2 regions of the Ochrobactrum quorumnocens genome follow, and region 1 is predicted to be linked to the other one. Evidence: riboswitches for the same ligand, from Rfam matches in the RefSeq annotation. Region 1 holds a riboswitch; the other holds the start of a gene.

What was found. Region 1 has a riboswitch for S-adenosylmethionine ahead of CES85_RS01975 (homoserine O-succinyltransferase). Riboswitches for the same ligand answer to the same signal wherever they lie in the genome.
Region 2: it holds a riboswitch for S-adenosylmethionine, as region 1 does, so the genes downstream of both, CES85_RS11005 (O-succinylhomoserine sulfhydrylase) here and CES85_RS01975 (homoserine O-succinyltransferase) in region 1, are expected to answer to the same signal.

What each region holds. Positions count from the first base shown of each region.
Region 1 is NZ_CP022603.1:384,358-400,227, reverse strand. It holds gene CES85_RS02005 (alpha-E domain-containing protein) at 1-816, opposite strand, end outside; gene CES85_RS02000 (circularly permuted type 2 ATP-grasp protein) at 1,094-2,506, opposite strand; gene mog (molybdopterin adenylyltransferase) at 2,663-3,181, opposite strand; gene CES85_RS01990 (hypothetical protein) at 3,358-3,582, shown strand; gene CES85_RS01985 (hypothetical protein) at 3,814-4,095, shown strand; gene CES85_RS01980 (glycoside hydrolase family 25 protein) at 4,392-5,447, shown strand; gene CES85_RS01975 (homoserine O-succinyltransferase) at 5,491-6,411, opposite strand; SAM-I-IV-variant riboswitch at 6,453-6,563, opposite strand; gene CES85_RS01965 (MarR family winged helix-turn-helix transcriptional regulator) at 7,003-7,452, shown strand; gene CES85_RS01960 (NAD(P)/FAD-dependent oxidoreductase) at 7,551-8,825, shown strand; gene CES85_RS01955 (dicarboxylate/amino acid:cation symporter) at 8,872-10,218, opposite strand; gene CES85_RS01950 (sensor histidine kinase) at 10,461-12,317, shown strand; gene CES85_RS01945 (sigma-54-dependent transcriptional regulator) at 12,314-13,654, shown strand; gene CES85_RS01940 (ATP-binding cassette domain-containing protein) at 13,664-14,443, opposite strand; gene CES85_RS01935 (helix-turn-helix transcriptional regulator) at 14,575-15,432, shown strand; gene CES85_RS01930 (TonB-dependent siderophore receptor) at 15,643-15,870, shown strand, end outside.
Region 2 is NZ_CP022604.1:324,270-340,139, forward strand. It holds gene CES85_RS10960 (transporter substrate-binding domain-containing protein) at 1,218-2,063, opposite strand; gene CES85_RS10965 (glycosyltransferase family 2 protein) at 2,345-4,240, shown strand; gene ppk2 (polyphosphate kinase 2) at 4,168-5,127, opposite strand; gene CES85_RS10975 (ATP-binding protein) at 5,296-6,585, shown strand; gene CES85_RS10980 (GcrA family cell cycle regulator) at 6,765-7,319, opposite strand; gene CES85_RS10985 (aspartate aminotransferase family protein) at 7,967-9,178, shown strand; gene argF (ornithine carbamoyltransferase) at 9,183-10,121, shown strand; gene CES85_RS10995 (Hsp33 family molecular chaperone) at 10,123-11,145, shown strand; gene apaG (Co2+/Mg2+ efflux protein ApaG) at 11,182-11,574, opposite strand; gene CES85_RS11005 (O-succinylhomoserine sulfhydrylase) at 11,748-12,941, opposite strand; SAM riboswitch at 13,030-13,109, opposite strand; gene CES85_RS11010 (2'-deoxycytidine 5'-triphosphate deaminase) at 13,303-14,394, shown strand; gene CES85_RS11015 (GlxA family transcriptional regulator) at 14,435-15,451, shown strand; gene CES85_RS11020 (DUF6460 domain-containing protein) at 15,649-15,870, shown strand, end outside.

The DNA.
Region 1 (15,870 bases):
ATAGATTTTCTCGCCCGTCTGGTGACAAACAGCGCTATCGCCATAATCCTTGGCTAGATAGTTCAAATGTCCGTTAATGCTCTGATAGCAATAATTGAGCGATCGCGGCATACGCCCATTGAGGATCAGATAGTCCGCGACATGCGCAGGACGATAGTCACCATCATAAACCCAGCGATACGACCGATGTGCTGAGACTGATCGGAGAATCGACTCCCACTGATAATTGTCCAGCGTGGTTCCGACATAAGAAACAGCCGGCAGGAGCACATAATATTTCACATCGAGAATACGTGCCGTATTGTCTGCGCGTTCGATAAAAGTGCCGAGCCCCGCAAAATCGAAGATCTCGTTACGCAGCATCGTCCCGTGAAACGCACCGCGGATCAGTGCTGTCTCGCGTTTGATCTGATCGAGCAGCGGCGGTAAATCGGCTTCTTTCAATGGCTTACAGAGCGACTTTTTAAGGACCATCCACGCTTCATTGACGCTTTCCCACGCTTCGCGAGTTAGTGCAGTTCGCACCATACGTCCATTGGAACGTGCGTTTTCTATGCAGGACATGACGCTTGACGGATTATCCATATCCCGAAGCAGAAAGTCAGCGACGTTTGCAGCATTATAAGCGTGATATTTCGCCGAGAACGTCTGGCTTGCGCCTGCCGATACCACCACAGAAGACCACTCTTCCGGTGCATCCGATGTTTTTGTAAGTGCCATACGCAATCCCGCATCAACCAGACGCGCCATGTTTTCAGCGCGCTCGATATAGCGGAACATCCAGTAAAGCCCGTTTGCCGTACGGCCAAGAAGCATAAATTCATTCCCCTTCAACACGCTCCGGTCTTATCGCCGGTTTTGATGCGCAATTCCAAAAACTATTATCTTATACCAAAGTTCATTGAGTAAGACTCATCGGACTTTGATTAAGCCCGTGTGGCGATTGAACATTTTCAAGGCGTGATGCGTCAGCATCTTAGCACCTTGGTATTAGAGCGGGCCGAGTTAAGACTGAATCATTAGAACCGCTCTTACTATTTGTTTTTGCGCCTTTTCCCACACAAAACCGCTTCGCACTTTTGCTGGAAATGCTTTAGTCGTCGAGTACCCAAGTGTCCTTTGTGCCGCCGCCCTGACTGGAGTTCACAACGAGCGAGCCTTCCTTCAGCGCCACACGCGTCAATCCGCCGGGTGTGATGCGAATGCGGTCTGACACCAGTACGAACGGCCTAAGATCGACGTGGCGTGGAGCAAGGCCGCTTTCAGTGAAGATCGGTGTCGTTGAAAGTGCTAATGTCGGCTGCGCAATATAGTTCCGAGGACGGGCTTTCAGTTTCTCCGCAAAAGTGTCGCGTTCAGCCTTGGTCGCGGCCGGGCCGACTAGCATGCCGTAGCCCCCTGAGCCATGCACTTCCTTGACGACAAGATCGGCAAGATTATCGAGCACATAGGCCAGACTGTCAGGCTCTGAACAGCGCCAGGTCGGAACGTTTTCCAAAATAGCCTTGCGACCGGTATAAAACTCAATGATCTCGGGCATATAAGAGTAGATCGCTTTATCGTCGGCAATTCCTGTGCCCGGCGCATTGGCGATTGTGATGTTTCCAGCGCGATAGACATCCATGATGCCTGCGACGCCAAGCGTGGAATCTGGTCTGAATGTTAGTGGATCAAGATAATCATCGTCGACACGACGATAAAGCACATCGATGGCGCGATAGCCTTTCGTAGTGCGCATGGCGACACGCCCATCCACAACGCGCAGGTCACTCCCCTCTACAAGTTCCACGCCCATTTGATCTGCCAGAAAGGCGTGCTCGAAATAGGCCGAGTTGTAGATGCCAGGTGTCAACACTGCCACCGTTGGCACACCTTGCGTTCCGGGTGGTGCCACACTTGCGAGTGATTGGCGCAGCAATTGCGGATAGTTCTCGACTGGGCGAACCTTCACATTCTGAAACAACTCTGGGAACAGTTGCATCATAGTTTCGCGGTTTTCCAGCATATAGGAAACACCGGAAGGTGTTCGCGCATTGTCTTCAAGCACATAGAATTGGTTTTCAGCCGTGCGCACGATATCGACGCCGATAATGTGCGTATAGACATTTCCGGGTGGGCGAAACCCGATCATTTCCGGAAGAAATGCTTCATTATTGGTAATGAGTTCTCTTGGGATACGCCCTGCCCGGACGATTTCCTGTCGATGATAGATATCGTCCAGAAAAGCATTGAGCGCCATCACGCGCTGCTCGATGCCTTGTGAAAGTCGTCGCCATTCCTGACCTGAAATAATACGCGGAATGATATCGAATGGGATCAGACGTTCCGCTGCGTCTTCATCGCCATAAACCGCAAATGTGATGCCTGTCTTGCGAAAGACGCTTTCAGCATCCTGCGTTTTCTGCAGAAGTTTGTGTTGATCCTGCTGGTCGAGCCACTGCTTGAGAAATTCGTAAGGTTGGCGGACACTCCCGCCATGATTGAGCATCTCATCGAATGGCTTCACTGAATTCCCCTTCTTTTCGCTAATATTCAGCTTCAAATCAGGGAAATGCAAGTGTGCATATCATGCAAAAGCGCAAGGCTGGGTTGCGCAATTTCGTCGCGACAGCGGCTTAACGATAGTTTCTAATCCCGCGCAACTGGTATTCAGCGCTGGATTTCAGCCGGGACGATGGGCTTTGACAACCGCCGGATCGGTCTCGATGCGACCTGCTCCGATTAAATCAAGGCAATAAGGCACAGCCGGGAAAATGGCCTGTAAGGTCATTGCGATGGATACAGGTTTACCCGGCAGATTGAGTATGAAGCTCTTGCCGCGACTGCCAGCGGTCTGACGTGAGAGTATTGCCGTTGGTGTTTGCTCGAGGCTTGCGCGACGCATCTGTTCGCCAAAACCCGGCAACTCTTTATGTAAAACAGCATTCATTGCTTCCGGTGTTTCGTCACGTGGACTAGGACCTGTGCCACCTGTGGTCAGGATCAAATCGCATCCAATATTGTCTGCGAGATCGATCAGCGTATCACGCACAGATTCCATGCCGTCCGGAATGACGCATTTGATGATTTCATAGGGCGTTACAATCGCGCTTTTTAGCCAAGATTCGATTGCCGGACCGCTCAAATCTTCGTATTCGCCGCGGCTTGCACGGTCAGAAACTGTAACGACGCCGATTTTCACTATCGCATCCTCTTCATTTGGCTTTTGTCTTGGCTTATATCGTTGTATCTCAGGCTTGTGAAGGTTTGGCTTCCAGGCGGAGGCATCACGAAAACAGTTGAACAAATCCGCTTTAAAATGCTGTTGCTTTCCTTTGAAATTCGAGCTTCAATCAAATAATTTAGGGGGAGAATACCATGCCATTCAAAGGCAGCCAATATCACGGAACGTTCACGCCCGAGGACTTGCAGTTGATGCAAGCCGCCTATAATCGAAGCTGTGCTTTGTTGGAGCGTTGTCCAACCACGCATGAGGCCAAAAACGATCTAGCACGTGCCATTATCAGGACATTTCAATCCGGCGAGTGCGACCCAGAGAAAATTGCTGCAATCGCAGCGCGAGTAGAGCATATGCGCAGTTGAAACCAGTTACTGAATGTAAACTATCCCTATGTATGGTAGTAAAGCGTTCAGATTTACTAAGGACATGCTTTTAGAACGCATCCCGAAAAGTGTGAAACGGTTTTCGGTAAGATGCGTGTTAAGACAAGTGAGTGGAGCGCCGGTCTGGTGTAATCAGATCGATAAGCGCTCTAAACTATCGTCAAGGTTATGAAATTCGGTCAATCACGACCAAACTGCGAATGAAATGATATGCCGTTTTCGAGAGATTATTATTTTAAGCGTTTCAAGCCCGCTGAACTGGAACAGTTGCAGGCGGCCTTTATAGAGACGTGTCAACGTTTAGGGCGTTGCCCGATAACCTCTCCTCAGAAAGATGAAATGGCGCGAGAAATCATTCAGATTTATGAATGTGGTATTTCAAATCCTGACAAAATTGCCGATCTCATGATGCAAATTGAAAGCGTGAAGCCAAAGCCGTTTGCAGAACAGGTCTTTGAGCAGGATTTTGATCGCACCGCGAAAACCGCCTGACATTTCTGCTAAAAATCTGGAAATTTATCTGACATTCAACAGGTGGAAACCTTCCTCTCTTAAGTAATATATTATATTAATAACATAACATATTGTTTTAGTTTCATAATAGTTGCTCCCATCACAGTCACTCGCTCATGCGCCCTTAAGTCTTTCGTAAACTTTGGATTCAGCTTTGTGCGGTAATCTTTGGTTAGCAATTTGCTCGGGAGGAGCGTTGCGAGTTTTGGTGGATGGCATTTCTGCAACCTTTTTTGGTCTGGCTGTAGAGCGCCTGAGTTTTGTGTACGGGTATCATGCGTTTTTCAGTTGTGTCAGCAATTGCCCTTGCCTGCACCGCTCTGGCGGGTTGCACGTCAAGTTCCGGCATCGACAGTCTCATGCCGCAGCCATCTGCTGAGCTGACCAGCTCCGTGGTCCGGCCATCTGCACCTGTGATAGAAACAGCGAGGGCGTCGCAATCGATGCCCGCCGCCCCGCAGGAAGAAGTTCTTGCTTGGGCCGGTCCCGTTCCCGATGCAGGCCCGTTTAAAACCGAGCCTCCCGCTCCCTTGACGCAGCGCCCTGAACAAAGGGTGGCGGCGCCTATTTCAGTTCCCAAGCCAGAAGTTGCCGCCTATCCGCCTGTGCGTCTTGCACCTCAGCAACGTTCGCGCGTCTATAGCCAGCGCTTCCGGGATGCAAAGCCAATCAACTTCGGAAGCGTATCGCCGCGTAGGCACGCCGTACACGGTGTCGACGTCTCGCGCTGGCAAGGTAATATTGACTGGGCTACGTTGCGCCAGAATGGTGCTAACTTCGCATATATTAAAGCAACGGACGGTGGTGATCATCTCGATCCGATGTTCCGCAAGAATTGGCGCGATGCAAAGGCAGCAGGCCTGAAGCGCGGCGCTTATCACTTCTTCTATTGGTGCCGCGTCGCAAGCCAGCAGGCCGATTGGTTTATCCGCAACGTGCCGGTCGATCCTGACGCATTGCCACCTGTTATCGACGTGGAATGGAATGGTGATTCATCCTGCAAGCGCCGCCCATCTCCGGCACAGGTACGCGAAAAGATGCAGGTCTTTATGGATGCACTTGAGCGCCATTACGGTAAGCGACCGGTTATCTACACGGCACCAGATTTCTATGATGATAATCTCAAAGGTGCATTCACGGATTATCCGTTCTGGCTGCGTGCGGTGGCCCAGCATCCATCAAAAGTCTACCCCGGCCGTCGCTGGGTCTTCTGGCAGTATTCTGGCTCAGGCTTGTCTCAGGGCGTTAATGGTAAGATCGATTTGAACGTCTTCCATGGCAGCGAAGAGCAATGGCACAAATGGGTTGACCGCTTCGCCAGTCAATCTTGATATTTAGAAAGCTAATCCCCGCGAGGGGATTAGCTTTTTTTGTTTAGGACTTGCCGATATTTTCGAGGTCATAAGGCGTTGACTGGTACATCTCATTGATCCAGTTGCCAAAAAGCAGATGCGCGTGGCCACGCCAGCAGTTCTGTGGCTTACGGCTGACATCATCATTTGGAAAATAATTGGCAGGCGGTGGTGTTTCCGGTTGAAGCTGGATATCCCGGAAATACTCATCTGCAAGCGATGTCGTATCATATTCAACATGGTTGAACATGTGTAGCGCGCGATGCTGCGGATCTTCCAGCAAGCACAGGCCGCTTTCTGGACTGTCAACCAGAACCCTCAGGCTGCTTTCTGACGGGATGTCGTCTTTGCGCACTTCTGTCCACCGAGAGACTGGGATTGCGAAGTCATCTGAGAAACCGCGCAAATAAGGCGAAGACGGTGCCAAATTCTGCTGGCTGTAAACACCGGAGGCTTTACCGGGCAGATCATATTTACTCATGCCGTGAAAATGATGCACAGCAGCTTGCGCAGCCCAGCAGATATTCAGCGTGCGATGAACATGCGTCTGCGTCCAGTCGAAAACGCGCTGCATCTCATCCCAATAAGTGACTTCCTCAAATGGCATGCGTTCAACTGGCGCGCCCGTAATGACAAAGCCATCAAAGCGCTCATCACGCACCTCTTCCCATGGACGGTAGAAGGAAAGCATGTGGTCGGCTGACGTGTGACGTGCAACGTGATTGGTTATGCGCACGAGCGTTAGTTCGAGTTGTAGCGGGGTAGCCCCCAGCAGCCGCGCAATCTGCGTTTCTGTCGTCGCTTTATTCGGCATCAGATTAAGAAGGCCAATTTTCAACGGCCTGATATCCTGACGGATAGCATCCGCCTCACGCATGACCATAACGCCCTCGGCTTCGAGAACACTGGTTGCGGGCAGATCGTCAGGAATTTTAATAGGCATGTCGCGTCGGTCCTTCTTTATATCAGAGCAGACGCGCGTGGCTTTATCCGTATACTTGCCGGTTGGCCACATCCTTCCTTTTTTAAGGAAGTACCACCTTGCCCGGAAAGGCAGGTTGGCGTTGGGCGTCGCCCCAACTCTTGATGTGACGCTACTTCTACTCAAACTGATGCGCGCTGACAAGAGTGTTTAAACACTCGCCACTCCAACACTGCGGAATTTTATTCTGTTCACTCACGTAATGAAGGCGGTCAGATCGCCCTTAAAGAGCCAAAGACGAAAAGAACTGTCTTTTCAATGCAAATGATGAGCTCCGAGTGGAAAGCATCACAATCGATACGTTCTGGGAACCAGCCGTCATTTCGCGCGTTTTTCCTTTATCCGGCGGATATGTTAAACTGGCGGAAAAGGGAGGGAAAAATGAGCAATATTATTTTCTGGATGGCGCTTGTCATTCTGCCGATTCTGGCAGGAACAGCTTTCGCCTATCTTCGTCATATGCATCACGGCGATGATTTTTAAGACGGTCCTTTAATGATGAGGCTAACTAACTGGCTTGACGAAATAGATTGATATCAACATTACTAGGCAATGCCAGAAGTTCGCGACGTCCCGTTTGAAACCACGCTTCTTGTGCGTGACACTTGTTTATGTCTGCATGTACAGCGTGCAGCACGCGCACTTGCGCGCTTTTTTGATGAGGAGCTGCGCCCATCGGGCTTGAATAACGGGCAATTCTCGCTGCTCATGTCACTCAATCGCCCTAGCCCACCTCCTATGAAACCAGTGGCTGAGCTTCTCGCCATGGATCAGACCACCCTCACCGCAGCACTAAAACCCTTGCAGCGAAATGGCTGGGTCGAAGTTGTCGTTAATCCGAAAGATCGTCGCGAGCGGCTTCTTGTTCTAACATCTGAAGGACAATCAGTGCTTGCCTCTGCCGTTCCTATCTGGATGGCAGCGCATGCGAAACTTGAAAACACTTTTCCCGGCAATAAGCTTGAGTTATTTCGTCAAGAATTAGTTTCACTTTGCCGTTAGTCTCTTTACCATCCACCTGATAGCGTTAGTTTGCAAAGCACGACTATCTTTTGACGAGCGTGAACAGGCTTCACGCCAAATGCAGGTGTAAAATCTCAATGAGCGGACCGGATACCCCCCATATCCTCGTCGTTGGTGCAGGCTTTGGTGGCCTGCAATTTATCCATGATCTGAAAAGCGCGAATGTTCGCATTACGCTTGTCGATCAACGCAATCATCATCTTTTCCAGCCGCTGCTTTATCAGGTTGCGACAACAATCCTCGCCACGTCTGAAATTGCCTGGCCAATCCGCCACCTTTTTCGGGATCGCAAGGATGTCACAACCTTACTCGGCACAGTTGTCGGTGTGGATACTGCGGCACAAAAAGTGCAACTCGAAAACGGTGAGGAAATTGCTTACGACACACTCGTGCTCGCAACGGGCGCGCGCCACGCTTATTTTGGCAATGATCGTTGGGAAAAAGTTGCTCCGGGTCTGAAAGCGCTGGAGGACGCCACGACCATTCGCCGCCGTTTACTTCTCGCATTTGAGCGTGCGGAGCGCGAGACTGATCCTGCGAAGCAACAGGCATTGCTAACATTCTCGGTGGTTGGTGGGGGACCGACCGGCGTTGAATTGGCGGGCATTATTGCAGAGCTCGCCAAGCAAACCATGTGGCCGGAATTTCGCAATATCGACACGCGGCAAGCACGCATTCTGCTTGTTGAGGCGGGACCACGTATTCTGGCGGCGTTCCCCGAAGATCTTTCGACTTACGCGCAAAACGCATTGCAGAAGATTGGTGTTGAAGTCCGTCTCGGCGTGCCCGTCAAGGAAATCACCGAAGACGGAGTGACCGTTGGTGAAGAGTTCATCCCTTGCAAAACAGCCATTTGGGCTGCTGGTGTTGCGGCATCACCTGCAGCGGTATGGTTGGGCGCTGAAAGCGACCGCGCTGGCCGCGTTCGCGTTCTACCCGACCTGACCGTAGCTGGTCATGAAAACATCTTCGTGATTGGCGATACGGCGTGGGTTGAAGGTCCGGACGGAAAACCTGTCCCGGGTATTGCTCCGGCGGCCAAGCAGCAGGGAGCCTATGTTGCGAAGGTCATTCGCAGCCGCACGTCGGGAAAGGCAATTCCAGCGCCATTTCGCTATCGCCACCAAGGAAATCTTGCGACCATCGGTCGTGGTGCGGCTGTGGTCGATATGGGACGCATCAAACTAACCGGTGCAATTGCTTGGTGGGTATGGGGTATTGCCCATATCTTCTTCCTGATTGGTACGCGAAGCCGAGCCGCTGTTGCATGGAGTTGGCTCTGGACCTTCATATCAGGCCAACACAGTGCGCGCCTGATTACGCAAGGCAAAGCCGCAGAAGACAATAAATGAAACAAAACGGCCCGCCAAAAGCGGGCCGTTTCTGTTGCCTGAGATATTACTCTGCAGGTTGCAAAACCAGTTCGCCCACTGGCTCCGGTTCTATGACTATCGGTTTGCCATTCATCGCGGCATTAAGACGCTCGACATCCAGTTCGTTTTCCCAACGCGCGACCACGATGGTCGCAACTGCATTGCCGACAAGATTGGTCAGTGCACGGCATTCCGACATAAAGCGGTCGATACCCAGGATCAACGCCATACCGGCAACTGGAACCGCAGGAACAACAGAAAGCGTGGCTGCAAGAGTGATGAAGCCAGCACCGGTGATGCCCGCTGCACCCTTAGAACTCAACATAGCCACAAGAAGCAGCAGAATCTGGTCGGTTAGCGAGAGTGGAATATCTGTCGCCTGCGCGATGAACAGTGCTGCAAGCGTCATGTAGATATTCGTGCCATCAAGGTTGAACGAGTAGCCAGTTGGAATAACGAGGCCAACGACGGAGCGCTTGCAACCTGCCTTTTCCATTTTGTCCATGAGGCTCGGCAACGCGGCTTCCGAAGAAGATGTACCAAGAACCAGCAGGAGCTCTTCCTTGATGTAGCGAATGAGCGCAATGATCGAGAACCCGTTATAGCGAGCAACAGCACCCAACACCACGAGTACGAACAACAATGCCGTGATGTAGAATGTAGCGATGAGCATTGCCAGATTGGCAATAGACCCGATGCCATATTTGCCGATTGTGAATGCCATTGCGCCGAAGGCACCAATTGGCGCAGCTTTCATCAGGATCGAAACCAACTTGAAAACGGGTGCAGTCAGCATCTGCAGGAAGTCTGTAACTGGCTTGCCTTTATCGCCAACCATGGCAAGAGAGACGCCGAACAGGACCGAGAAAAACAGAACCTGAAGAATGTCTCCTGAAGCGAATGCGCCAACGATTGTGGTTGGTATGATGTTGGACAGGAAGCCGCTGATCGTCTGTTCATGCGCCTTTTCGGCGTAATTTGCGACCGCGCTTGGATCAAGCGAGGCCGGATCAATATGCATACCTGCGCCCGGCTGCACAACATTGGCAACGATGAGACCAATGATCAGTGCCAGTGTGGAAAACGTCAGGAAGTAGATCATGGCCTTACCGGCCACGCGCCCGACTTTCTTCATGTCGGTCATACCGGCAATGCCGGTTGCTACCGTCAGGAAGATCACCGGAGCGATGATCATCTTCACGAGCTTGATAAAGGCATCGCCCAAAGGCTTCAAAGAGGTGCCAAGCTCAGGATAGAAATGTCCAAGCAAAATACCTGCAGCAATCGCGAACAGAACCTGCACATAAAGTTGCTTATAAAATGGGATTGGGCGGCGTGGTTCAGCCACAGCGCCATTCGGTACGGCAATCATGATGTCCTCCGTTTGGCTCTATCTGGATCCCGTCCAGCCTCCCGAGCCTTTCGTCCTCTTGTTCAGCGGCCCTCGCCGCCGCTCACATCATGATTTGCAAGGACTATGCCAGTTTTCATTAGGTGATTAATATATTGAAATATAATGGTAATTTCTTTGTTCGCCGAATATTGCGTTTCATTTGTGCGATTTATCGCACATATATCTTTTCATGAAGTGCGGATTAATGCACAATAAGCTTTATGAAGGAAGCGCCTGTCTCAACGATCGAAACAAGCCCGTCACCCGCCAGCAATCGCCGGACATGGTGGATATTTGGTGTGATTTGCGCTGCCATTTTCGCAATGGCTTTCTGGTTTGTTGGCAATGCGGCGCGTGGCCGTGCTTTGCTCTCATTGGGTGAACAGACGCGAATAGATGCTAATCTAAACACGGCCCTCCTCCGTACTGTTCTGGAGAAACAGCGTGCACTTCCATTGGTTCTATCCAAAGACAAAGAACTGGCGGATGCGCTTGCAATGCCGAGTGCGGTGGTTGTGGACCAGTTAAACCGTAAACTGGAGGCACTCGCTGAAGGCACGCAAGCTGCTGTGATCTATCTTGTCGGCCTACACGGCTATGCGATATCGGCCAGCAACTGGCGCGAGCCTGACAGCTTTGTCGGCAACGACTATAAGTTTCGTCCCTATTTCAATGATGCTCTGAAAAATACCAATGCCGAATACTTTGCGCTCGGTAACGTTAGCCTTCGTCCAGGACTTTACATTTCGCGTCGGGTAGACGGGCCAAACGGACCGCTTGGCGTCGTTGTGGTGAAACTATCGTTCGATCAGCTCGAAAGCGATTGGAACGAAGCCGGTCGCCCGACTTTTGTGACAGACAATAGAAATATCGTGCTGATCACGACCATGCCGTCTTGGCGGTTCATGACCATTGGTGAACTACAGCCTCAGAATGTCGAAACCATCCGTAATAGCCTCCAGTTTGGCAATGCGCCTTTGAAGGCATTGCCACTATCGCTAAAGCCTGTGGCTGGCGATGATATGGTGCTGGTCGATGCCATTCTGCCCGGCTCGGCACGCAGCACGGACTTTCTGGCCATTCGCTCCCACGTGCCGAGCACACCATGGTTGATGTATAGCCTTGCTCCCATCAGACAGCCGGTTGAAGCGGCTATGCGTGAAGCGCGCCTGATTGCCTTCATTCTACTTGCGAGCATCGCCACTGTTGCAGGTATCCTATTGCGTCGTCGCCAACGTGTTGTTGCACGAATCGCCGATGCACAACGCAGACAGATTGAGCTGGAGCAGCGAGTAGCGGAGCGGACTCGTGATCTCATCACAGCGCGTGACCGTCTCGAAGCGGAAATCGGCGACCACCATAAAACGGAGACCATGCTGCAAGGTGTTCAACAAGACCTCGTTCATGCAAACCGACTGGCTATTATGGGGCAAGTAGCAGCGGGTGTCGCACATGAAATTAATCAGCCCGTCGCGACAATCCGCGCTTATGCAGACAATGCCCGCACCTTCCTTGATCGAAAGCGCCTGGATGAAGCAGCTGATAATCTGGCTGAGATTGCATCGCTTACGGAACGCATCGGAACCATTACAGGCGATTTGCGCGCGTTCGCTCGTAAAGGTCATCGTGCCTCCGAGCCTGTGCCGCTTGCACAAGTAATTTCCGGCGCATTGGTGCTGCTTCGCAGCCGGTTTGCGGGAAGTATGGATCAGCTCAATATCGAACTGCCTGCGCGTGACCTCTGCGTAGCCGGACATTCAATTCGACTTGAACAAGTGCTTATAAACTTGTTTCAAAATGCTCTGGAAGCTGTTGAAAATAAAGGTAATAAAGGTCACATAGAAGTTAGAACAAAAGCTCTGTCAAAAAGCGTTGTGCTCACAGTTTCTGATAATGGCCCCGGTATTCCGCAGCAAATTCTGGATAACCTTTTTACGCCGTTCAACACCTCTAAGGAACGGGGCCTTGGGCTTGGTCTGGTGATCGTCAAAGAAATTCTGACCGATTACGGCGGCAAGATTTCAGTGAAAAGCAGCGCGTATGGCACTCTATTCCGCGTGGAATTTAAGAAAGCATGATGAACATTCCAGTCATACTCGTCGATGACGACAAAGCACTACGCCGTGCAACCAGACAGACATTGGAACTCGCGGGTTATGAAGTGTTGGATTTTGCTAGTGCCAGCGAAGCATTGGCCGCTATCAGCGGTTCATTCGAAGGGGTGATCGTTACAGATGTGCGAATGCCACAGATAGACGGGCTTGAGCTATTTGCCCGCATTCGTGAAATTGATCCCGATTTACCAGTTATTCTGATCACAGGTCACGGTGATATTCCTATGGCAGTTCAGGCCATTCAGGATGGCGCTTATGACTTCATTGCCAAGCCTTTCGCGACGGATAGGTTGGTTCACAGCGTTCTGAGAGCCGGAGAGCGGCGCAAGCTTGTTCTGGAAAACCGCAGTCTGCGTCAGATGGCCGATGAAGCGCAGAATGATATGCCGCTCATAGGCCAAACGCCCGCGATTGAAAATCTTCGCCGCACGATACGCGACATTGCCGACACGGATGTCGATGTGCTGATTGCAGGAGAAACCGGCAGCGGCAAGGAAGTTGTGGCTCAATTGCTTCACGATTGGGGCCGAAGACGAAAAGGCAATTTCGTTGCACTCAACTGCGGAGCATTGCCTGAAACTGTGATCGAAAGCGAATTGTTCGGCCATGAGGCGGGAGCTTTCACCGGTGCTCAGAAAAAACGTGTTGGTCGTATTGAGCACGCGAGCGGCGGTACTCTGTTTCTTGATGAGATCGAAAGTATGCCAGCCGCAACACAGGTAAAGCTGTTGCGCGTGCTGGAAATGCGCGAGATTACCCCACTTGGAACCAATGAAATCCGGCCAGTTGATCTTCGCGTTGTCGCAGCAGCCAAGATTGATCTCGGCAGCCCCGACCAACGGGGTGATTTTCGCGAAGACCTCTATTATCGGTTGAATGTCGTCACACTGACCATTCCGCCCTTGCGCGAACGCCGCGAGGATATTCCCCTTCTTTTCTCGCATTTTCTTGCGCGTGCTGCGCGGCGCTTTAATCGAGATATTCCCGTACTGGACGCCTCCACGCACCGACATCTCATGGAGCATAACTGGCCTGGCAATGTCCGCGAACTTGTGCATTTTGCGGAGAGATTTTCGTTGGGCGTGTCCGCTCCTGCCAAGTCTGCGCCGGTTCTGGATGAACAAGCAACGCTACCAAAGCGGCTTGAATTTTATGAAGCGACACTCATCCGCGAGACGCTTGCAACAAACAATGGCGATGTGCAGCAAACGCTCGAAGCCCTCGGCATCCCGCGTAAGACCTTTTACGACAAGATGCAGCGCCACGGCATAAATCGAGCGGATTACAAATCCGACGGCTAACACTTCCTTTTATCGAGGTGCCGCGATCAGGTGGCCTGTTGATGCATGTTGCATAACGTCCATCTGAATGCCGTAAATCTCTTTAAGCTGTTCCGGAACCATAATGCCGGTCGGTGTCGATTGCGCGATGAGACGACCGCTGTGTAGTGCGAATACAGCATCGCAGAAACGCGAAGCCATATTCACATCGTGAAGTACGACGAATACACTCAGGTTCTTTTCATGCGAGAGTTTCTGCACAAGCGAGAGAACATCAATCTGGTGAGCAATATCGAGCGCCGATGTCGGTTCGTCCAGCAGCAGGCATTCTGCATCCTGTGCGACCAACATTGCCAGCCAAACGCGCTGACGTTCGCCACCCGAAAGCGTATCGACCATGCGATCCACGAAACGCGAAATACCCGTCAATTCGATGGCTTCATCGACCTTTTGACGGTCAATAGCGCTAAAGCGACCAAGAGCGCCGTGCCATGGATAACGACCAAGTGCCACCAGCTCTTTAACCAACATGCCCGATGCTGCCGCTGTTTGTTGCGGTAGATAAGCGAGCTTGCGCGCAAACTCGCGATCACCCCAATCGTTCAATGGCTTGCCGGCAAAACGCACTGTTCCGCCCGACGCGGGATGCTGACGGGCCAGAATTTTCAGAAGCGTCGACTTTCCCGATCCATTATGTCCGATGAGTGCTGTCAGGCTTGCCGCTGAGATCGACATGGTCAACGGCTGCAACAAGGTGCGCCCGGGAACTGCGAAGCTGACATTCTCAAGTTCGAACAATGCGGAAGTCATTAATTTGTCCCGTTTTCGGATAGCTGCCGTGCGTTAAAACTATGTTTGGCCGGTTGATAGCAAAACATGACGAATATATACATGTTAAAATTGTTTCATCAGGAAAAATCCTATTGGGCTTCCATCCGCATATGAAAAGCCGCATCGAAGACGTCTGTTTGCTGGACGATCTTCATTATCGCGTCTGGAACGGCGCCATCGCGGATGTGTGGTCAGTCGAATGCGGTCCGGATGCGCGTGGAGAATATGTTTCGCAAGCCCCACGACTTTTTCTGGTGCTTGAAAGCCGTGGTGAACTGGCTATCAGGCCTGAGCAAAGCTCCCGTGCCATTGCACAAACCGCAGAGCAACCAAAACTTTGTTATATACCCGCTGGTATGACGATCTGGAGTCGCGTCACCAGACCGGGAAAGCTGAAACATCTTGATCTGCATCTCGACACCTGCGCGCTCCAACAGCGCTTTGGCAATGCGCTTGACGTTAATGCCATGGAGCGCCCGCGCCTGCTCTTCTCCAACACAAAAATAGAACAGATCGGCACTCTGCTTGCTGAAGAATGCCTGTCTGACGCGCCATTGCATGGGCTATATGGCGAAGGACTGATCAATGCGCTTGTCAGCGAGCTGTTTGAAGCGCGCCCCGAACAGGCAGCACGCACGAGCAAGCTTTCTCCGTGGCAGCTGCGCCGTGTCACTGATTTCATCGAGGATAATTATTATCGCATTATCCGCCTTCAGGAGCTGGCTTCACTGGCAGAGTTGTCAGAATCCTATTTCTGCAGCGCATTCAAAGCATCAACCGGCGTTTCACCTCATGCCTGGCAGATGAAGCGGCGCATTGAACATGCGCGGTTATTTCTCCTGCAGCCTCGTGCTTCTCTGCCTCATATAGCGGCTGTCACCGGCTTTTCTGATCAGGCCCATTTTACGCGCGTATTCAAGAAGTTGACCGGTATCACGCCAGCCGCATGGTTACGTTTGCAATCATAAAACGATCCTGTGGCTGTTTCGTCATATTAGCGAAATATCGTTCAATTTAGCAGAATATCGATCAATCTTCGCGATATATCCTGATGTAAATACTCATATTAACTTGCAGCTTGATCAGAGTTCGCAATGATTGTGCCTGAGAATATATCCAGAGAGGAAATTCTCGCGTTACGCAGGCACTTATCAATTTATATGAGGGGCCATAGCCGTATGACAATATCGATGAAGCAAAAAATGATGACGCTGTTGGCAAGCGGAACGGCTCTCGCCCTGCTTCCATTCACAGGTGCGTCGACTTACGCACAGGATGCTGACACATCGATCCGTCTTGATACAGTTGTCGTACAAACTGGCAATGGCAAACCATCGGACGGCACTGCACCGGTAGAAGGCTTTGTTCCGGCTGCAACGACCACAGGCTCGAAAAGCAGTGTGGCG
Region 2 (15,870 bases), on a different replicon from region 1:
AGTGCCCGGCGCAGCCTCCTCGGATGCGCCTGATGGTTACAGCGGTTCCGGCTAATATTGAATCGTAGGAACCGCTGTAACCATTTGTTTTTACGCATTTCCGAACGCAAAACCTGTTTCCACTTTTGCTGGAAATGCTTTAAGATCGAAAAAGAAAAGCCCCGCTCTCAGGCGGGGCTTTTTGTTGAACTTATTGCATATTACGGCATAGTTTAAACTGTTAGAGCGTCCTTTGTATGCCCATTAGGGTACACGTCTCTCTAAGACAGCATGCGGTGCGTCTATGGGCGCTTACGCATGTATGGATCGCGTTTATGAGCAAGCTCCTCGGGGCGTCGTCCACACCTTCCCGTCACGCTCCGCACAATCCATCAATGGCCGTAACCTGGCGTCTCGGCTCTATTCGCGAGCTTGCCTGACCTTTTTAGAAATGCGTCATTATGCTTTGAGCGATGGCCCAAAGAATGATTGCCGCAGGAACTGTTAGGCACGCCAGAAAGATCCCGAAGAACACATAGGTTGCTTCATTCGGTGACCGTTGGGTCTGTGCAGGAGTCTTGTGCCAATGAGTGCTAATGCCTTGGTACATGTATAATTCCTCCTAATCCTCGACTTTGATTATCGATCAAAAGAAGAAATCTTCAAGCTTAAATAAATAACTGGAATTATTGGCAAAATATGATAAAAGCGACACGAAAGTTACGAGAATACGAGCGATAATACGCCGGTGATTTTCAAAAAATCCAACCCAATATTCTGATTTCAAATAATTTTACTTATATACTGTAAGTATCGAATAATCGGAAGTTTCAAAAAACACTGAAAATTAGGCTCTGCGTGTGCACTGAGGTGCGACAAAATGGCACGAAATTAGCTCGTGTTCAGACCAGTTTTGGCTTTGGCTAAGGTGCTTTTTTCGATCAAGCAGCTTAGAGCGCGTTTCGATCTGATTGGATCAGATCGGCGCTCTAATTATCTGTTTTAACGCGCATCTTTGTCCGAAAACCGTTTCACACTTTTCGGGATGCGTTCTAATTTAAAGCGTTTCCAGCAAAAGTGGGAACCGGTTTTGCGTTCGAAAATGCGTGAAAACAAATAGTTACAGCGGTTACAACGATTCAATATTCACTGGAGCCGCTTTAAGTTTGTGGCTGAACGGCGCATTCAACGCGAGTCAGGCGTGAGCGGTTCCAATTAAAACTGAGCTGTCGAACACTCTAATAAAAGCTGTTTGGAAAATAACGCAGATACAGCTCTGTAAGTTTGCCCTGCTGCTGCAGTGATTGAAGCGCATTGTTGAAAGCGCTCGCCAGCGACGCATTTTTCGGTGCCACGGCTATGCTCAGGCCGGGACCGAGATATTGTGGCGCGAGGTAAGGCCCGTCAACAAAGCTGCAGCAGTCATTGACTTGATCACTCTCCAACCAGAATGACAGGGCCATTCCGTCATCAAATGCTGCATCCACTTCGCCTTTTTGCAATGCGGCCAGCAGTGCGGCACGATCTGGATAGGGTTTGGCGACGGCCTGCGGGAAATAAGATTTCAGAACCTGCTCATGTGCCGTTCCTGCAATGACACCAACATTCTTACCGCGCAGTGCGATAGAAGCGGGCTCCGAGAAACGATTTGCTTTGATTGCCACGAAGCGTGCAGGAAGACGCATATAAGCGCGGGTGAAGACAAACTTTTCCCGGTTTTGCGCATTGGCACTTAAACCAGCGATGATCGCTTCTGCATCGCCACTTTCAAGTCTGGTTTCAAGCTTGTTCCACGGCACAGCTTCTATCTGACATATGTCACTCAATCCCATTTGGCTGCAAAGCGCCTTGGCGAGATCGACATTATAACCGGAAAGCTGGCCAGCGTCATTCAACGCATTAAAGGGCGGAAAGTCGAGCGTGGTTACAAAGCGAAGTCTGTTGAGGCCCTGCAAAGACGGTAAAGCCAGCCTTTCCTTCTGATTGAAGAAGTCAGGTGCCTTGGGTGCGGGTTGCGCGCTGGAGGGGAGGCTGTTCAAAAGCCAAAAAGCTGCGACCGCTATGCTCAAAAGGTGCCGTTTCATCGATGCTTTATGTAAGCAATATCTTATAATTTCACGTTAATAGAGTGGGTGTGGAAAACTATGCAATGATTTTGAATGGGTTGGCACATAAGGACGCAAAAACAAAATAACTTCCATGGACGACCAATAATTCTGTTTCTATTTTAAATAGAATGAAATAAATATAAATGTGTGGGGTTATTTAATAAATACATAAATTAGTTAAATAAATAAACCACATTATGCATTGAAATAAATATTAGTAATAATTGAAAATAATCCAGTAGTAGTGCGGGGGTACTATGAGTAACGGATCGATTGCGTTCGATCTGGGGATATGCACTGCCATATCCGCCAGATTGGAACGCCGCGGCGTGCCGCGTGATTGCCTGAAGCACGCATACGAAGCGGCTATCATAAACGGGACAAGTTTCTGCGATGAAGTCGGACATCAGCCGGGTGTTTCTGAAGAGATGCTCTTTGAAGCGATAGCCGATTATCTTGAGCTGACATTTACAGAAGAGGTTCTGTCGTCCCGGATTTTTGTCACAGGCGAAGAAACGTCGGCCATTTTCACTGAGCCTGGCCAGCTTATGGTGCTCGGTCGAGATGGCACGTCCTATCTCTATCTAGCGCCAACCGAAAAAGGTATCGCGAAATTGCGAGATCATATTCGACAGTCGCCGGACCTGCGGGATCGGATCAGGATTTGCACCCCTTCCTTCATCAAAAGAATTCTGCGTCAGCGTCATCAGAAAGATCTGATTGCACGCGCCCATGCGATGACGCCGCAGCTTTTTTCTGCTTCCCGTGTTCTCGAGACGCCTCAGGCGTTCATCATAGCGATGGGGCTTTATGCGTTCATTGCCAGTATCGTGAACTGGCCGACAGAAACTATTCTGGCCTTACATGTCTGCCTGACATTGTTCTTTTTCGGCTGTGTGCTTATTCGTCTTTTTGCAGCGGTTGGTAGCCGACGCTTGCGCTTTCCTGAGATCATGCCTTTCAAACGACGTGACTTGCCGGTTTATTCCGTTCTTGTGCCTCTCTATCGCGAACAGGCCGTGGTCGGGCAGTTGTTAGCCTCGCTTGAACGGCTCAATTGGCCGCGCAGCAAGCTGGATATCAAGCTCGTGTGTGAGAAGGACGATTTCGATACGATTGCCGAGATCAGAGGGCGGACGCTGCCTTCCAATTACGAACTGGTTCTCGTGCCGTCAGGCGGGCCGCGCACCAAGCCCAAGGCGTTAAACTACGCGCTGCAATTTGCGCGTGGAGAAATTATCGCGATTTTTGATGCGGAAGATCGCCCGCACCCTGACCAGTTGCTTGAGGCATGGCAGGCATTCCAGCGTGGTGGCAAGCAACTTGCCTGCGTTCAGGCACCACTCATTATCGGAAATTTCCGCCAGAATTTGCTGACGCGTATGTTCGCGTTTGAATATGCCACTTTGTTCCGGGGCCTGCTGCCATGGCTCGCCTCACAGGGTCTTGTTATTCCGTTGGGCGGTACTTCCAATCATTTTCGCCGATCCTGTCTCGATCAAGTTGGCGGGTGGGACGCCTATAATGTGACGGAGGACGCTGACCTTGGTATGCGGCTTGCCCGTTTCGGTTATGGTATCGATGTTATCACCCGGGGCACTGTTGAAGATGCGCCGGTGGATTATTCTGTCTGGCACAAACAGCGGACGCGCTGGATCAAGGGCTGGATGCAGACATGGCTTGTTCATGGCCGAAATCCTTACACAACCTGGCGTGAGCTCGGCTGGTGGCGCTTCGTGGTCAACCAGATTTATACGCTCGGCATTATCGGTTCAGCGCTTCTGCATCCATTTATGCTTATGACGGTTGCAGTGCTGGTTGCGATGATGGCTTTCGGACCGCTCGGCTCCGAAAATCTGTGGCTGCTGCGCATTGATCTCGTCAACATCATGCTGGCTTATCTGAGCTTTTATGTGCTTGGTTCTAAGACGATGGAACCGACGGAATTGAGTGGCTACGCCTATATTCTGGCCATACCTGCCTATTGGGTTTTGATCTCCATTTCGGCCTGGCGCGCGCTGTGGCAGCTGGTGCGAAAGCCGCATCTGTGGGAGAAAACTCCGCACCAGCCAAGTGTGTTCTATTTGTTGGAGGATGAAGGGGTAGCGGTTTTGGATGCGAGGAATTCAGCCCCGCGTCCGATAATGGATTGATCTTCGGGACCAATGGCTTCCAGATCCCGGCCTTCATAGGGCAATGTGAGCAAAACGCGCCGGATTGCAGCCAGTCTGGCGCGTCGCTTATCATTGGAGCGGATGATCGTCCATGGCGCATAGCCTGTATCGGTGCGCTCCAGCATCGTGTGCAAAGCTGCTGAATAATCATCCCAGCGTGAAATGCCTGCCACATCCATGGGTGAGAACTTCCAGTTCTTGAGCGGGCTGTGGCGGCGTTCATGGAAGCGCTTGAGCTGCATTTCCTGACCAATATCAAGCCAGAACTTGAACAGGTGAATACCTTCGGTGACAACCATGCGCTCGAAATCCGGTGTTTCTGTCAGAAATGTTTCAAGCTGCTCTGGTGTGCAGAACTGCATGACGCGCTCGACACCGGCACGATTATACCAGGAGCGGTCAAAGGTAACAAACTCGCCGGTCGTTGGGAAAAGCTGCACATAGCGCTGAAAATACCACTGACCACGTTCGGTTTCGGTTGGCTTGGGTAGCGCGACGTTGCGCGCAGTACGTGGGTTCATGAACTGACGGATTGTGAAGATCGTACCGCCTTTGCCTGCGGCATCGCGCCCTTCAAACACCGAAATGACGCGCCCGCCCGTGCCTTGCAGCCAGTACTGCATCTTGACGAGTTCGATTTGAAGACGCTCCAGCGTTTCCTCATATTCCTTCGTTTTCATTTTTTCCGTATAGGGATAGCCACCGGACTGAAGAGCCTGATCATCTATCCAATCGGGAAGCTCTGGATCATTGATATCGAACTTGTGCGTCTCACCATCGATTTTGATCTTCAATGGCTTATCGGCGGATTTGGAATTGTCCTTTTCTGCTTTCTTTTTGTTAGCTGTCTTTGAACTGTCACCCACGGCAAGCTCCTTTGGTTTATAGAAAAGCACGCTTCGAAAAGTGCCCACATAGCATTATGCATGATATGGGCTGTTTATAAGCCGCGTAAAGGATGGTTTGTTCCCGAAGGAACAATCGCCTGCGTCAGGTCAATTGCTTGCGCGGTGCATTAAGTGAGAGATGTCAGAATGAGTGAAAACAGCAACCAGCCTTCGACCGGTTCCGAGCCAGAAGAAACCCTCTTCGCTCCGCTTCTCCGGGTCAAAGGCGTGCTCATTGCCAGCATGGTACTGGTAGTCTGCATCATGGTGCTGGAATTGCCGCTATGGTTCCGTATCGCTCTGATGGTTTTGATCATTATAGGTGCCATCTGGGTTGCGAGTGCAACGCGCGAAGATGCCATTGAGGACAAGCCGCAGGGCGTCCATATAACCAATGAAATGGCGGATGTTTCGGGAGAACGGCTGGCTGAACTGCTGACCGATCCGATGATCGTCTTCGATCAACGTGGAACTGTGCTTTTTACCAATGCCGCTGCTGTTGATGCATTCCAGTCTCTTGAAAAGGACACTGGCCTTTATTTGCGTTTTCGTGCACCGGAAATGCATGCGCTTATCCAGGGTGTGATTGCAGACGGTGAACCACGTAGCATCGACTATTTCGAGCGCGTGCCGATTGACCGTTGGTACAAAGCGATGGTCAAGGCGTTGCGTGATGCCGATGGTAGGCCAGAGCTTTTTGTTCTTCTTTTCCGCGATCAGAGCGAAACGCGGCGTATCGACCGTATGCGGTCGGACTTCATTGCCAATGCCAGCCACGAACTGCGCACGCCACTTGCTTCGCTGCTGGGCTTTATCGAAACTCTGCAGGGGCCGGCTCGCAACGATGCAGCAGCACGCGACAGGTTTCTCGGCATCATGCAGAAACAGGCCGAGCGCATGTCACGCTTGATCGATGATCTCCTGTCGCTATCGCGGCTCGAGATGCGAGCGCATCTGTCAGTGAATGAATGCGTGGATATGACCGCTGTGCTCAATCATGTAGCAGATACGCTGAGCCCGCTGGCTGCTGGATTGGACGTCACGATCGAACGCCATCTGCCGGATCGTCCAGTCAATGTGACGGGTACGCGCGATGAACTGATTCAGGTGTTCCAGAATCTGGTTGAGAATGCCTGTAAATATGGGCAGGGCGGTAAGCGTGTTATTCTGAAGCTGGATGAAGAAAACAACGGCGGCGCATCCGAGGCTGTGGCTTCCATACAGGATTTTGGTCCGGGCATCGCCGCTGAACATCTGCCGCGCCTTACAGAGCGCTTCTATCGCATCGACGTCGAAACCAGCCGTGCACAGAAGGGGACAGGTTTGGGGCTTGCCATCGTAAAGCACATTCTGGCGCGCCATCGCGGACGATTGGTTGTACGTTCGCGGCTTGGTGAAGGTTCAACCTTCCTGGTGCGCCTGCCTAAGCGGGCTTGAACGAGAGCAAATCCCGAAAAATGGGAATGGGTTTGGAATAAATACATGCGTTAAAGCAGGCAGTGAGACGTATTTCTAACGATTCATCGTAAACAGAAAATGCTCTAAGACTTCTGCAAACAAAAGCCCCGGTAGCGTTTTCGCTCCGGGGCTTAGATTTTTCCGATTTGGCCGATCATTCAGCGCGCGCGGCGACGTTCTGCCGTCGGCTGGAAAGCCAGTTTCGAATGATATCCGCAATATGGGCTGGATTCACCGGATTCACTGCCGCAGAAGTGGAAATCTTCATTGAGCGGATCGCCGATTGGCCACTTGCAGGTGCGTTCGCTAAGCTGCAGCAAGGTCAGCTTGCGGGAAATAGGTACAACAACGTCCGAAGTTGGTCTTACGACCCGTTCAGTCACTGCATCAGCCACATATTCCATCTGAAGTGCGGTTGCACCGACGGTCTGCGTAACGGTTGCCGTGCGGATGGTCGTGGTCGTCTGAGGACGGCTACCGCCGCCATTGGTCTGGGTTGCAGCGGGACGTGGAGTGGCTGCAACAGTATTAACTTTTTTGCTGCGAGGAGCAGCCGTGGTGGTTTTGCCACGGCCCGAAAGCTTCAAACGATGCACTTTGCCGATCACTGCATTGCGGCTCACGCCGCCAAGCTGTGCTGCGATCTGGCTTGCACTCAAGCCCTCGTTCCATAATTTCTTCAGCAGTTCGACGCGCTCATCTGTCCAGTTCATCGCCCTGGGCTCCAATCAATTTTCGTTATCCGGAATCCGCCAGTGCTCCCGAATTGCTCCAGGCACAAACACTATATCTATCCGGGTGACTAGGTCCGTCGCACGAAATGTAGTTTTTTTGCTTTGAATAGAAACTACATTAATCAACGACTCCATGACAAGGGATAGCCTTGTCAGGCGGATTCCATTTTTATGGTTTTCCCCAACTTGGGTGCTAAAGACGGTTTTTCTGAGTCAGCTTCGGGTATTTCGCGGGAGCTTTTCAGCGGGATGTTCCGTCAGGGAAAACATCTGGGGTCTATATATCGACCCAATCTGCAAAATGCCAGCCCCGGAGCGCATAGGTCCCATCTTATTATAGTGAGTTCTTTCCAGCATGAACTCATGCATAAAGATGGATGATTATCCTTGCGCGCTTTGATTGACATTTTTTTTGCGAGCGCCAATATACGCCCGGGAATAAATAATGCCGCCCTGAGGGCGGTTTTTTATTTCCGCCGGGAGGCTCATTCAAAGACATGAGATCGCCCGATCCCGTTCAGGAGCCTTTTTAGGCATTCTGCGGGTATTTAAAACAATGGGAAACGCTGCCTGACCGGCTTTGCCGGAGGCGCTGCATTTACAAGGCTTATGGAGGCCTGACTGCAATGACCGACGTTACGACTGTGCAACCGCTCTACGACACCTACAATCGTGCGGCTCTGCGCTTCGAGCGAGGTGAGGGCATCTGGCTGATTACCGAAGGCGGCGACCGTTATCTCGATTTTGCTGCAGGCATTGCAGTCAATTCACTGGGCCATTCCCATCCGCATCTGGTCAATACGCTCAAAGATCAGGCCGACAAGCTGTGGCACCTGTCCAATCTCTATGAGGTTCCTGGACAGGAGAAGCTGGGCGCTCGTCTGGTTGAAGCGACATTTGCGGATAAAGTGTTCTTTACCAATTCCGGTGCCGAGGCTCTTGAATGCGCGATCAAGACCGCGCGCCGCTATCATTATGTAAACGGCAATCCTGAGCGCTTCCGCGTCATCACTTTTGAAGGCGCATTCCACGGCCGTACATTGGCTACGATTGCCGCAGGTGGTCAGGCCAAGTATCTCGAAGGTTTCGGCCCGAAGGTCGACGGCTTCGATCAGGTGCCATTCGGAGATGAAGCAGCATTGCGTGCTGCGATCACCAGTGAGACCGCAGCAATTCTGCTCGAGCCTGTGCAGGGCGAGGGCGGTCTGCGTGGCTTCCCGGAAGAGTTCATGCGTCTGTTGCGCCAGATCTGCGATGACAAGGGTCTTCTGCTGATCCTCGACGAAGTGCAGACGGGCGTTGGCCGTACCGGCAAACTCTTCGCTCATGAATGGTCGGGCATCAAGCCCGACATCATGGCCGTCGCCAAGGGAATTGGTGGTGGTTTCCCGATGGGCGCCTGCCTTGCAACCGCTGACGCTGCCAAAGGCATGACCGCCGGTGTTCATGGCACCACCTATGGTGGCAATCCGCTTGCTATGGCTGTCGGCAATGCTGTGCTTGATGTTGTGCTTGCTGACGGATTCCTCGAAAACGTTCAGGAAACTGCATTGACCATGAAGCAGGGCCTTGCGTCGATCATTGATCGTTTTCCGAGCGTGGTCTCGGAAATCCGTGGTCGTGGTCTTCTGATGGGTATCAAATGCGTTGTGCCAAATGTGACGCTCATTCAGGCTCTGCGTGACGAACATTTTCTGAGCGTCGGCGCTGGTGACAACGTCATCCGACTTCTTCCGCCACTGGTCACGACGCCTGAAGAGGCTCGTGAAGCATTGAAGCGTATTGAGATGGCCGTAGAACGGCTTGCAATCGCAAATCCGACCAGTAAGACGGCGTGAGATCATGGCAAACAATAACGGTATCAAGCACTTCATCGACCTTTCCACTGTACCAGCCGGCGAACTCCGCGCCATTATGGAAGATGCCAAGGCGCGAAAGGCACGCTTGAAGGCTGGCGAACTCGAAAAGCCATTTGCGGGCAAGGTGCTGGCAATGATTTTCGAGAAGCCGTCCACACGTACCCGCGTCTCGTTTGATGTGGGTATGCGTCAGCTTGGCGGTGAGACGATCATGCTCACAGGCTCGGAAATGCAGCTCGGTCGCAGCGAGACCATCGCGGACACAGCCAAGGTGCTTTCGCGCTATGTGGATGCGATTATGATCCGCACAACGTCGCATGATCGCATGCTGGAACTGGCCGAGTATGCGACCGTTCCGGTTATTAATGCACTAACCGATGATACGCACCCTTGTCAGATCATGGCCGACGTTCTTACATATGAGGAACATCGCGGCTCGATCAAAGGCAAGACCTTCGCCTGGATGGGGGACGGTAACAACGTCCTTCATTCGCTTGTGGAAGCTGCGGCGCGTTTTGATTTCAACGTCAATATCGCAACGCCGGAAGGCAGCGAGCCGAAGCAGCAATATATCGATTGGGCAAAGGCAAACGGCGCGAACATCATGTCCACAGCGGACCCGGATAAGGCGGTACGCGGTGCAGATTGCATCGTGACCGACACTTGGGTTTCGATGGGGCAGGAAGATCATGCTCGTGGCCATAATGTTTTCATGCCCTATCAGGTTAATGCACATCTGATGGCTAAAGCTGACCAAGAGGCGCTTTTCATGCACTGCCTGCCCGCGCATCGCGGCGAGGAAGTGACCGACGAAGTGATCGACGGCCCTCAATCGGTCGTATTCGATGAAGCTGAAAACAGGCTCCATGCCCAGAAAGCCATTCTGGCCTGGTGCCTGCAAGGCGGCAATTTAGGAGCATAAATTGTCTGATAAGATCAGCAATGAGCAAATCGAAGTCGAAGACATCCAGATCGCTCTGGAAGACCTCGACTTCGCTGGCGACGATGCCGTTGTGCCCTTCCAGGTGGAGGGGCTCGACGTGCGTGGTCGCGCCGTACAATTGGGCGGCAGCATTGATGCCATCCTGAAGCGCCACAACTATCCGGAACATGTCGCGCGCCTTCTGGCCGAAGCAACGGTTCTGACTGTGCTTCTTGGCACGTCCCTTAAATTTGAAGGCAAGTTTATCTTCCAGACCCAGTCCGACGGTCCTGTCGATATGCTGGTGGTCGATTTCCGTACGCCACGTTCCGTACGTGCCTATGCGCGTTTCGACGCGGAGCGCGTAAAGGAAGCGGTAGCGGCTGGTCAGACGCGTCCTGAGGAGCTACTCGGTCGCGGCACGCTGGCCTTCACCGTTGATCAGGGTGCTTATACGCAGCGCTATCAGGGCATCGTTGCTCTTGATGGATCGACACTGGAAGAGATTGCACGCACATATTTCCGCCAGTCGGAACAGATACCGACCGATATGAAGCTGAGCGTTGCCAAGCTTATTGAACGCGGTGCGGACGGTAAACTTGTCGAGCGTTGGCGCGCCGGGGGGCTGGTTATTCAGTTCCTGCCTGAGTCCGAATTGCGATCGCGCATACCGGATCTTCCGGGTGGTGATGGCGATGAAAACACGGTTGCGCGTGATCTGGAAGATGACGGCTGGGATGAGGCACGTTCGCTGGTCGGCACGATTGAAAGCTCTGAGCTGACCGATCCGCAAGTTGGCTCGGAACGTCTGCTTTATCGTCTGTTCCATGAACGCGGTGTGCGCATCTATGAAGCCGTTCGGGTTCTCGATGAATGCTCGTGCTCGCGCGAGAAGATTGAAGGTGTGTTTTCCAATCTCTCGGCTGAAGAAATTCAGGACAGCATCGAGGACGGAAAGATTTCAGTGACGTGCGAGTTTTGTTCGACACATTACGAGTTTGACCCAGCGCAGTTTGCGAAATAAGAACAAGAAAAAGGCGCTTCGTGAGAAGCGCCTTTTTCAATTCAGCGTGCGGCGTGTTTCGGGAATATCGAGCGAGAACGCCGGAATATCGACTTCAAAAGCTTTTCCATCAGATGCCTGCATCTGATAGCGCCCGACCATCACGCCGGATGTGGTGTTGAGTGGACAGCCTGAAGAATACTGGTAGGAGTCTCCGGGGTTGAGCGTCGGCTGATCTCCGATAACACCGTCTCCGCGTACTTCTTCTATGTGGCCGTTGCCATCAGTAATCTGCCAGTACCGCGAGCGCAACTGCACGGTGTCGGAAGAATTGTTGGCGATCGTGATCCGATAGCCCCAGACATAGCGATTTTCTTCAGGCTCTGACTGATCTTCAAGATAAAAGGGCTCGGCTGTTACTTCGATACCCCGCGTCACCGCTCTGTACATACGCACCCGCCTTTGAATCGCATCAAGTCTTCATCTTCAACCTATCGCCAAAGTTGCGCTGGAGGTCAACGATTTGAAGCGGACAATTGCGCTACAATTGCCGAAATGTTCCGGCAATTGCGTTGTTTATGCATCATTTTGCGATCAAAAGGCGCTAAATTAGTCGATTTTTATTAACGAGCGGCGACAAGCGCTTCCAACACGTCTTCAATCAGATCGTCCGTGTCCTCAAGACCCACCGAGATGCGCAGCATGCCATCTGAAATGCCAAGCTCGCTTCGGGCTTCGTCGGTGAGGCTCTGATGCGTAGTGGTCGCCGGATGGGTGATGATGCTCTTTGCATCGCCCAGATTGTTGGAGATGCTGAAGACCTGAAGCGCATTCTCAAACTTGAACGCCGCTTCTTTGCCGCCTTCCAGCTCCAAAGCAATCAGCGTCGAGCCACCAGTCATCTGCTTGGCGATGATGTCGGCCTGCGGGTGGTCGGCGCGGCCCGGATAGATAACTTGCTTGACGCCAGCCTGGCCTGCAAGCGCGTCTGCAACGGCTGCTGCCGATTGTGTCTGCTGACGCACGCGTACGCCGAGCGTTTCAAGACCTTTGAGCATGATCCATGCATTGAACGGGCTCATGCCGGGACCGGTATGACGGAAGTAAGGCTGCAAAACTTCTTCAGTCCATTCCTGATCGGAAAGGACGATGCCGCCGAGGCAACGACCCTGACCGTCGATGTGCTTGGTCGTCGAATAGACGACGATATGCGCGCCCAGTTCCAGTGGCTTCTGGAAGAGGGGGGTCGCAAAGACGTTATCCACGATCAGCTTGGCACCGATCTCATTGGCAATATCTGCGACAGCGGCAATGTCGATGACTTCCAGCGTCGGGTTCGACGGGCTTTCAAGCAGCATTACCTTGGTGTTGGGACGGACGGCGGCTTTCCAGTTCTCGATATTCGCGCCATCGATTACGGAAATTTCCACGCCATATCGTGGCAATAGCGTTTCGACGATATAACGCGACGAGCCGAAGACGGCGCGGGCGCAGATCAGGTGATCGCCAGCCTGTACCTGACAAAGAATGGATGCAGCAACTGCTGCCATGCCTGATGTCAGTGCGCGAGCATCTTCCGCGCCTTCAAGCGCGCACATCCGCTTTTCAAACATATCGGTGGTTGGATTGGCATAACGCGAATAGATGAACCCAGGGTCTTCACCCTTAAAGCGAGCCTCAGCGGCTTCCGCCGTTGGATAAAGAAAGCCCTGCGTTAGATAGAGGGCTTCTGACAACTCTGCGAAACCCGAACGCAGCGATCCTGCGTGAACGAGCTGAGTTGCCGGGCGGAACTTGCGGGTAGTCTCATTCGTCATTTTTCCAACCTGTCGAAAGCTGGTCGGCCGGGGCGCGGAATTGCCTCGGCGGCCAATAAAAAACCGGCCTTGCGAAAACGCAAAAGGCCGGTAACGAACCGCGGCCTCATTTAGCGAATTCTTTAACGTGGCTGCAAGCCGGCCGGCCAAATCACCACGGAACACTTTTTCCTTATGCCTCTTGGGCGGGGTCGTCAATGCCAGAAGGATCAGTTTTCAGGAAAACGCCTGTCTGCCAAAGCTCTGATGGCTGTGATTCCTGCGGAAAACCCGCGAGCTGTGGGGTTTCAGGGTTGGCATTGGGGTCGAGAGCGGTCAATGGTCATAGACCAAATTTAAGTAAGTCACGGAGTTCAGTGTTATGACGCAGAGGGATGCGGGAATTCTGGCAGATGCGGATATTGCTGCACTGTTTGAAAGCGGTTTGCTGGCATCTGCGCGTCCATTGGATGCCGATCAGATTCAGCCTGCTAGTCTTGATCTGCGGTTGGGTGCCAAAGCCTATCGTGTGCGCGCATCCTTCATGCCGGGTCCCGGAACCCCGGTTATCGACAAGCTGGAACGTCTCAAGCTGCACGAGATCGACTTGACTGCGGGTGCAGTGCTTGAAACGGGTTGTGTCTATATCGTGCCTTTGCTTGAAAGCCTGTCACTTTCGCCAGAGCTTTCAGCATCCGCCAATCCAAAAAGCTCGACCGGTCGTCTTGATATCTTCACCCGCGTCATCACCGATGGTGCGCAGGAATTCGACAAGGTTCCGGCTGGTTACAAAGGCCCGCTCTATCTTGAAGTCAGCCCACGCACATTCCCGATTGTGGCACGTACTGGTTCTCGCCTGTCGCAGATCCGTTTCCGCAAGGGCCGCGCGCAGTTGAGCGAAGCGGAACTGGCAATCCTTCATCAGAACGAGACGCTGGTTGCTTCTGAAATGCCGAATATTTCAGGCGGCGGCATCGCGCTTTCGGTTGATCTGTCAGGCAGCGAAGACAGATTAATTGGTTATCGCGGCAAGCATCACACGGCTGTCGTCGATGTCGATAAACGCGCCGCGCATGACGTGCTCGATTTCTGGGAGCCGATCTATGATCGCGGTTCACGAGAGCTCGTGCTCGATCCTGATGAGTTCTATATTTTGGTTTCGCGTGAAGCCGTGCATGTGCCGCCGCTTTTCGCAGCTGAAATGACGCCTTTCGACCCGCTGGTTGGTGAATTCCGTGTGCATTATGCGGGCTTCTTTGATCCAGGTTTCGGCCATAGCTCTGCTGGTGGCACTGGAAGCCGCGCGGTTCTGGAAGTGCGCAGTCATGAAGTCCCGTTCATTCTCGAACATGGCCAGATTGTCGGCCGTCTTGTTTATGAGCATATGTTGAATCGCCCGAAGGCGCTTTACGGTGTCGATCTCGGATCGAACTATCAGGCGCAGCAACTCAAGCTCTCCAAGCATTTCAGGTGATTGCGCTCTTCCCGATCCTACTTCTATAAATTGGAGCGAAGTGGAGGAGGCCGGAAGAGTGAAGCATGGTAAGGATGATGTACGGGAAAACACAGTAGATGTGCCACCGCGCCGTCTGTTGGTGGGTATCGTCGCGCTGCCGGGCTTTACACTGACAGCACTCAGCCTGTTTCTTGATCCGTTTCGACTGGCAGCCGATGACCGTGACAAGAGCCGTCAGATCAGATGCGGGTGGAAAATCTGCACCTTGTCTGGCGATCCGGTTACGTCCAGTTCCGGCATGGTCATTGAACCGACCGCGCCCATAGGTGAACTTGATGAATGTGATTATGTGGCGGTGGTTGGCGGTTTGCTTGCGCAATATCGCCCGCGCCAGCAAGCGTTGATTGATCTCATCAAACGAGCCGACAAACGCGGCAAGACGGTGGTGGGCCTTTGCACGGCAGCTTTCCTGCTTGCCGAAGGCGGTTTGCTCGATGACCGCAATTGCTGCGTCAGCTGGTTTCACCGCGACGACTTCGTCGATCTTTTCGACGGTCATACGGCTGATACAACCAGCCTTTTTCATCGCAGCGGCCGACACTACACCTGTGCAGGCGGACTGGGCGCTGCGTCGCTTTCGCTGTCGATCATTCAGAATGAAATCTCCGAGGAACTGGCGCGCAAAAGCGCATCCATTTTGATGATCCCTTATGAGCTGGTGCGATCTGAACAACCGGCGCTCAGCTTCAATGGCGTTCGCTCACCGATGATCCGCAAGGCGATCCGCATTTTCGAGGAAACGCTGGAAGAGCCAGTGCCGATGATTGATGTGGCGCGCAAGCTCGGTATTTCTGTCCGCCAGATGGAGCGAGGTTTCCGCATGGCTGTTGGGCGCACCGCTTTCGAGGTCCGTGAGGAGTTACGGGTCAAGAAGGCGCGCGAGCTGTTGTCTGAAACCGGGCTCTCGCTTCTGGAAGTGGCGGTCGCCAGCGGCTTTACCGACACCCGCAGCATGAACCGTTCGTTTATCAGACAGAAGCAAAAAGCCCCGCGCGAATATCGCAAACAGCACTGAGCTTGTGAGATAGCTTGCGAATCCCCCACTGACCTCCTATTTTCCGCGACGAAACTGCCAGTTTGGCAGAGGGGCTGAAACGCGTCGCATTTTATCGTATCCATACCGCGCGTTTAATGCCCTTTGTTTTTACACATGTCTTTAACGGAAAACCGGTTCCCGCTTTTCGGAGACATGCTTTTATGCAGGAGATTTGCATGTCTGATGGTGTAAACCGTTTTCTTGGCGATACGCCAGCGCGCGTGCTGATCAAGCTGGTACTGATCTCGCTTGTTGTGGGCGTGGTGATGAGCGCATTCCACTGGACGCCGTATGATATTCTCTATGGCATCCGCGATTTTGTGCTGCGTCTGTGGAATATGGGCTTCTCAGCAATTGCTGGTTTTGCCGATTATCTCATTCTTGGTGCGGCAGTCGTT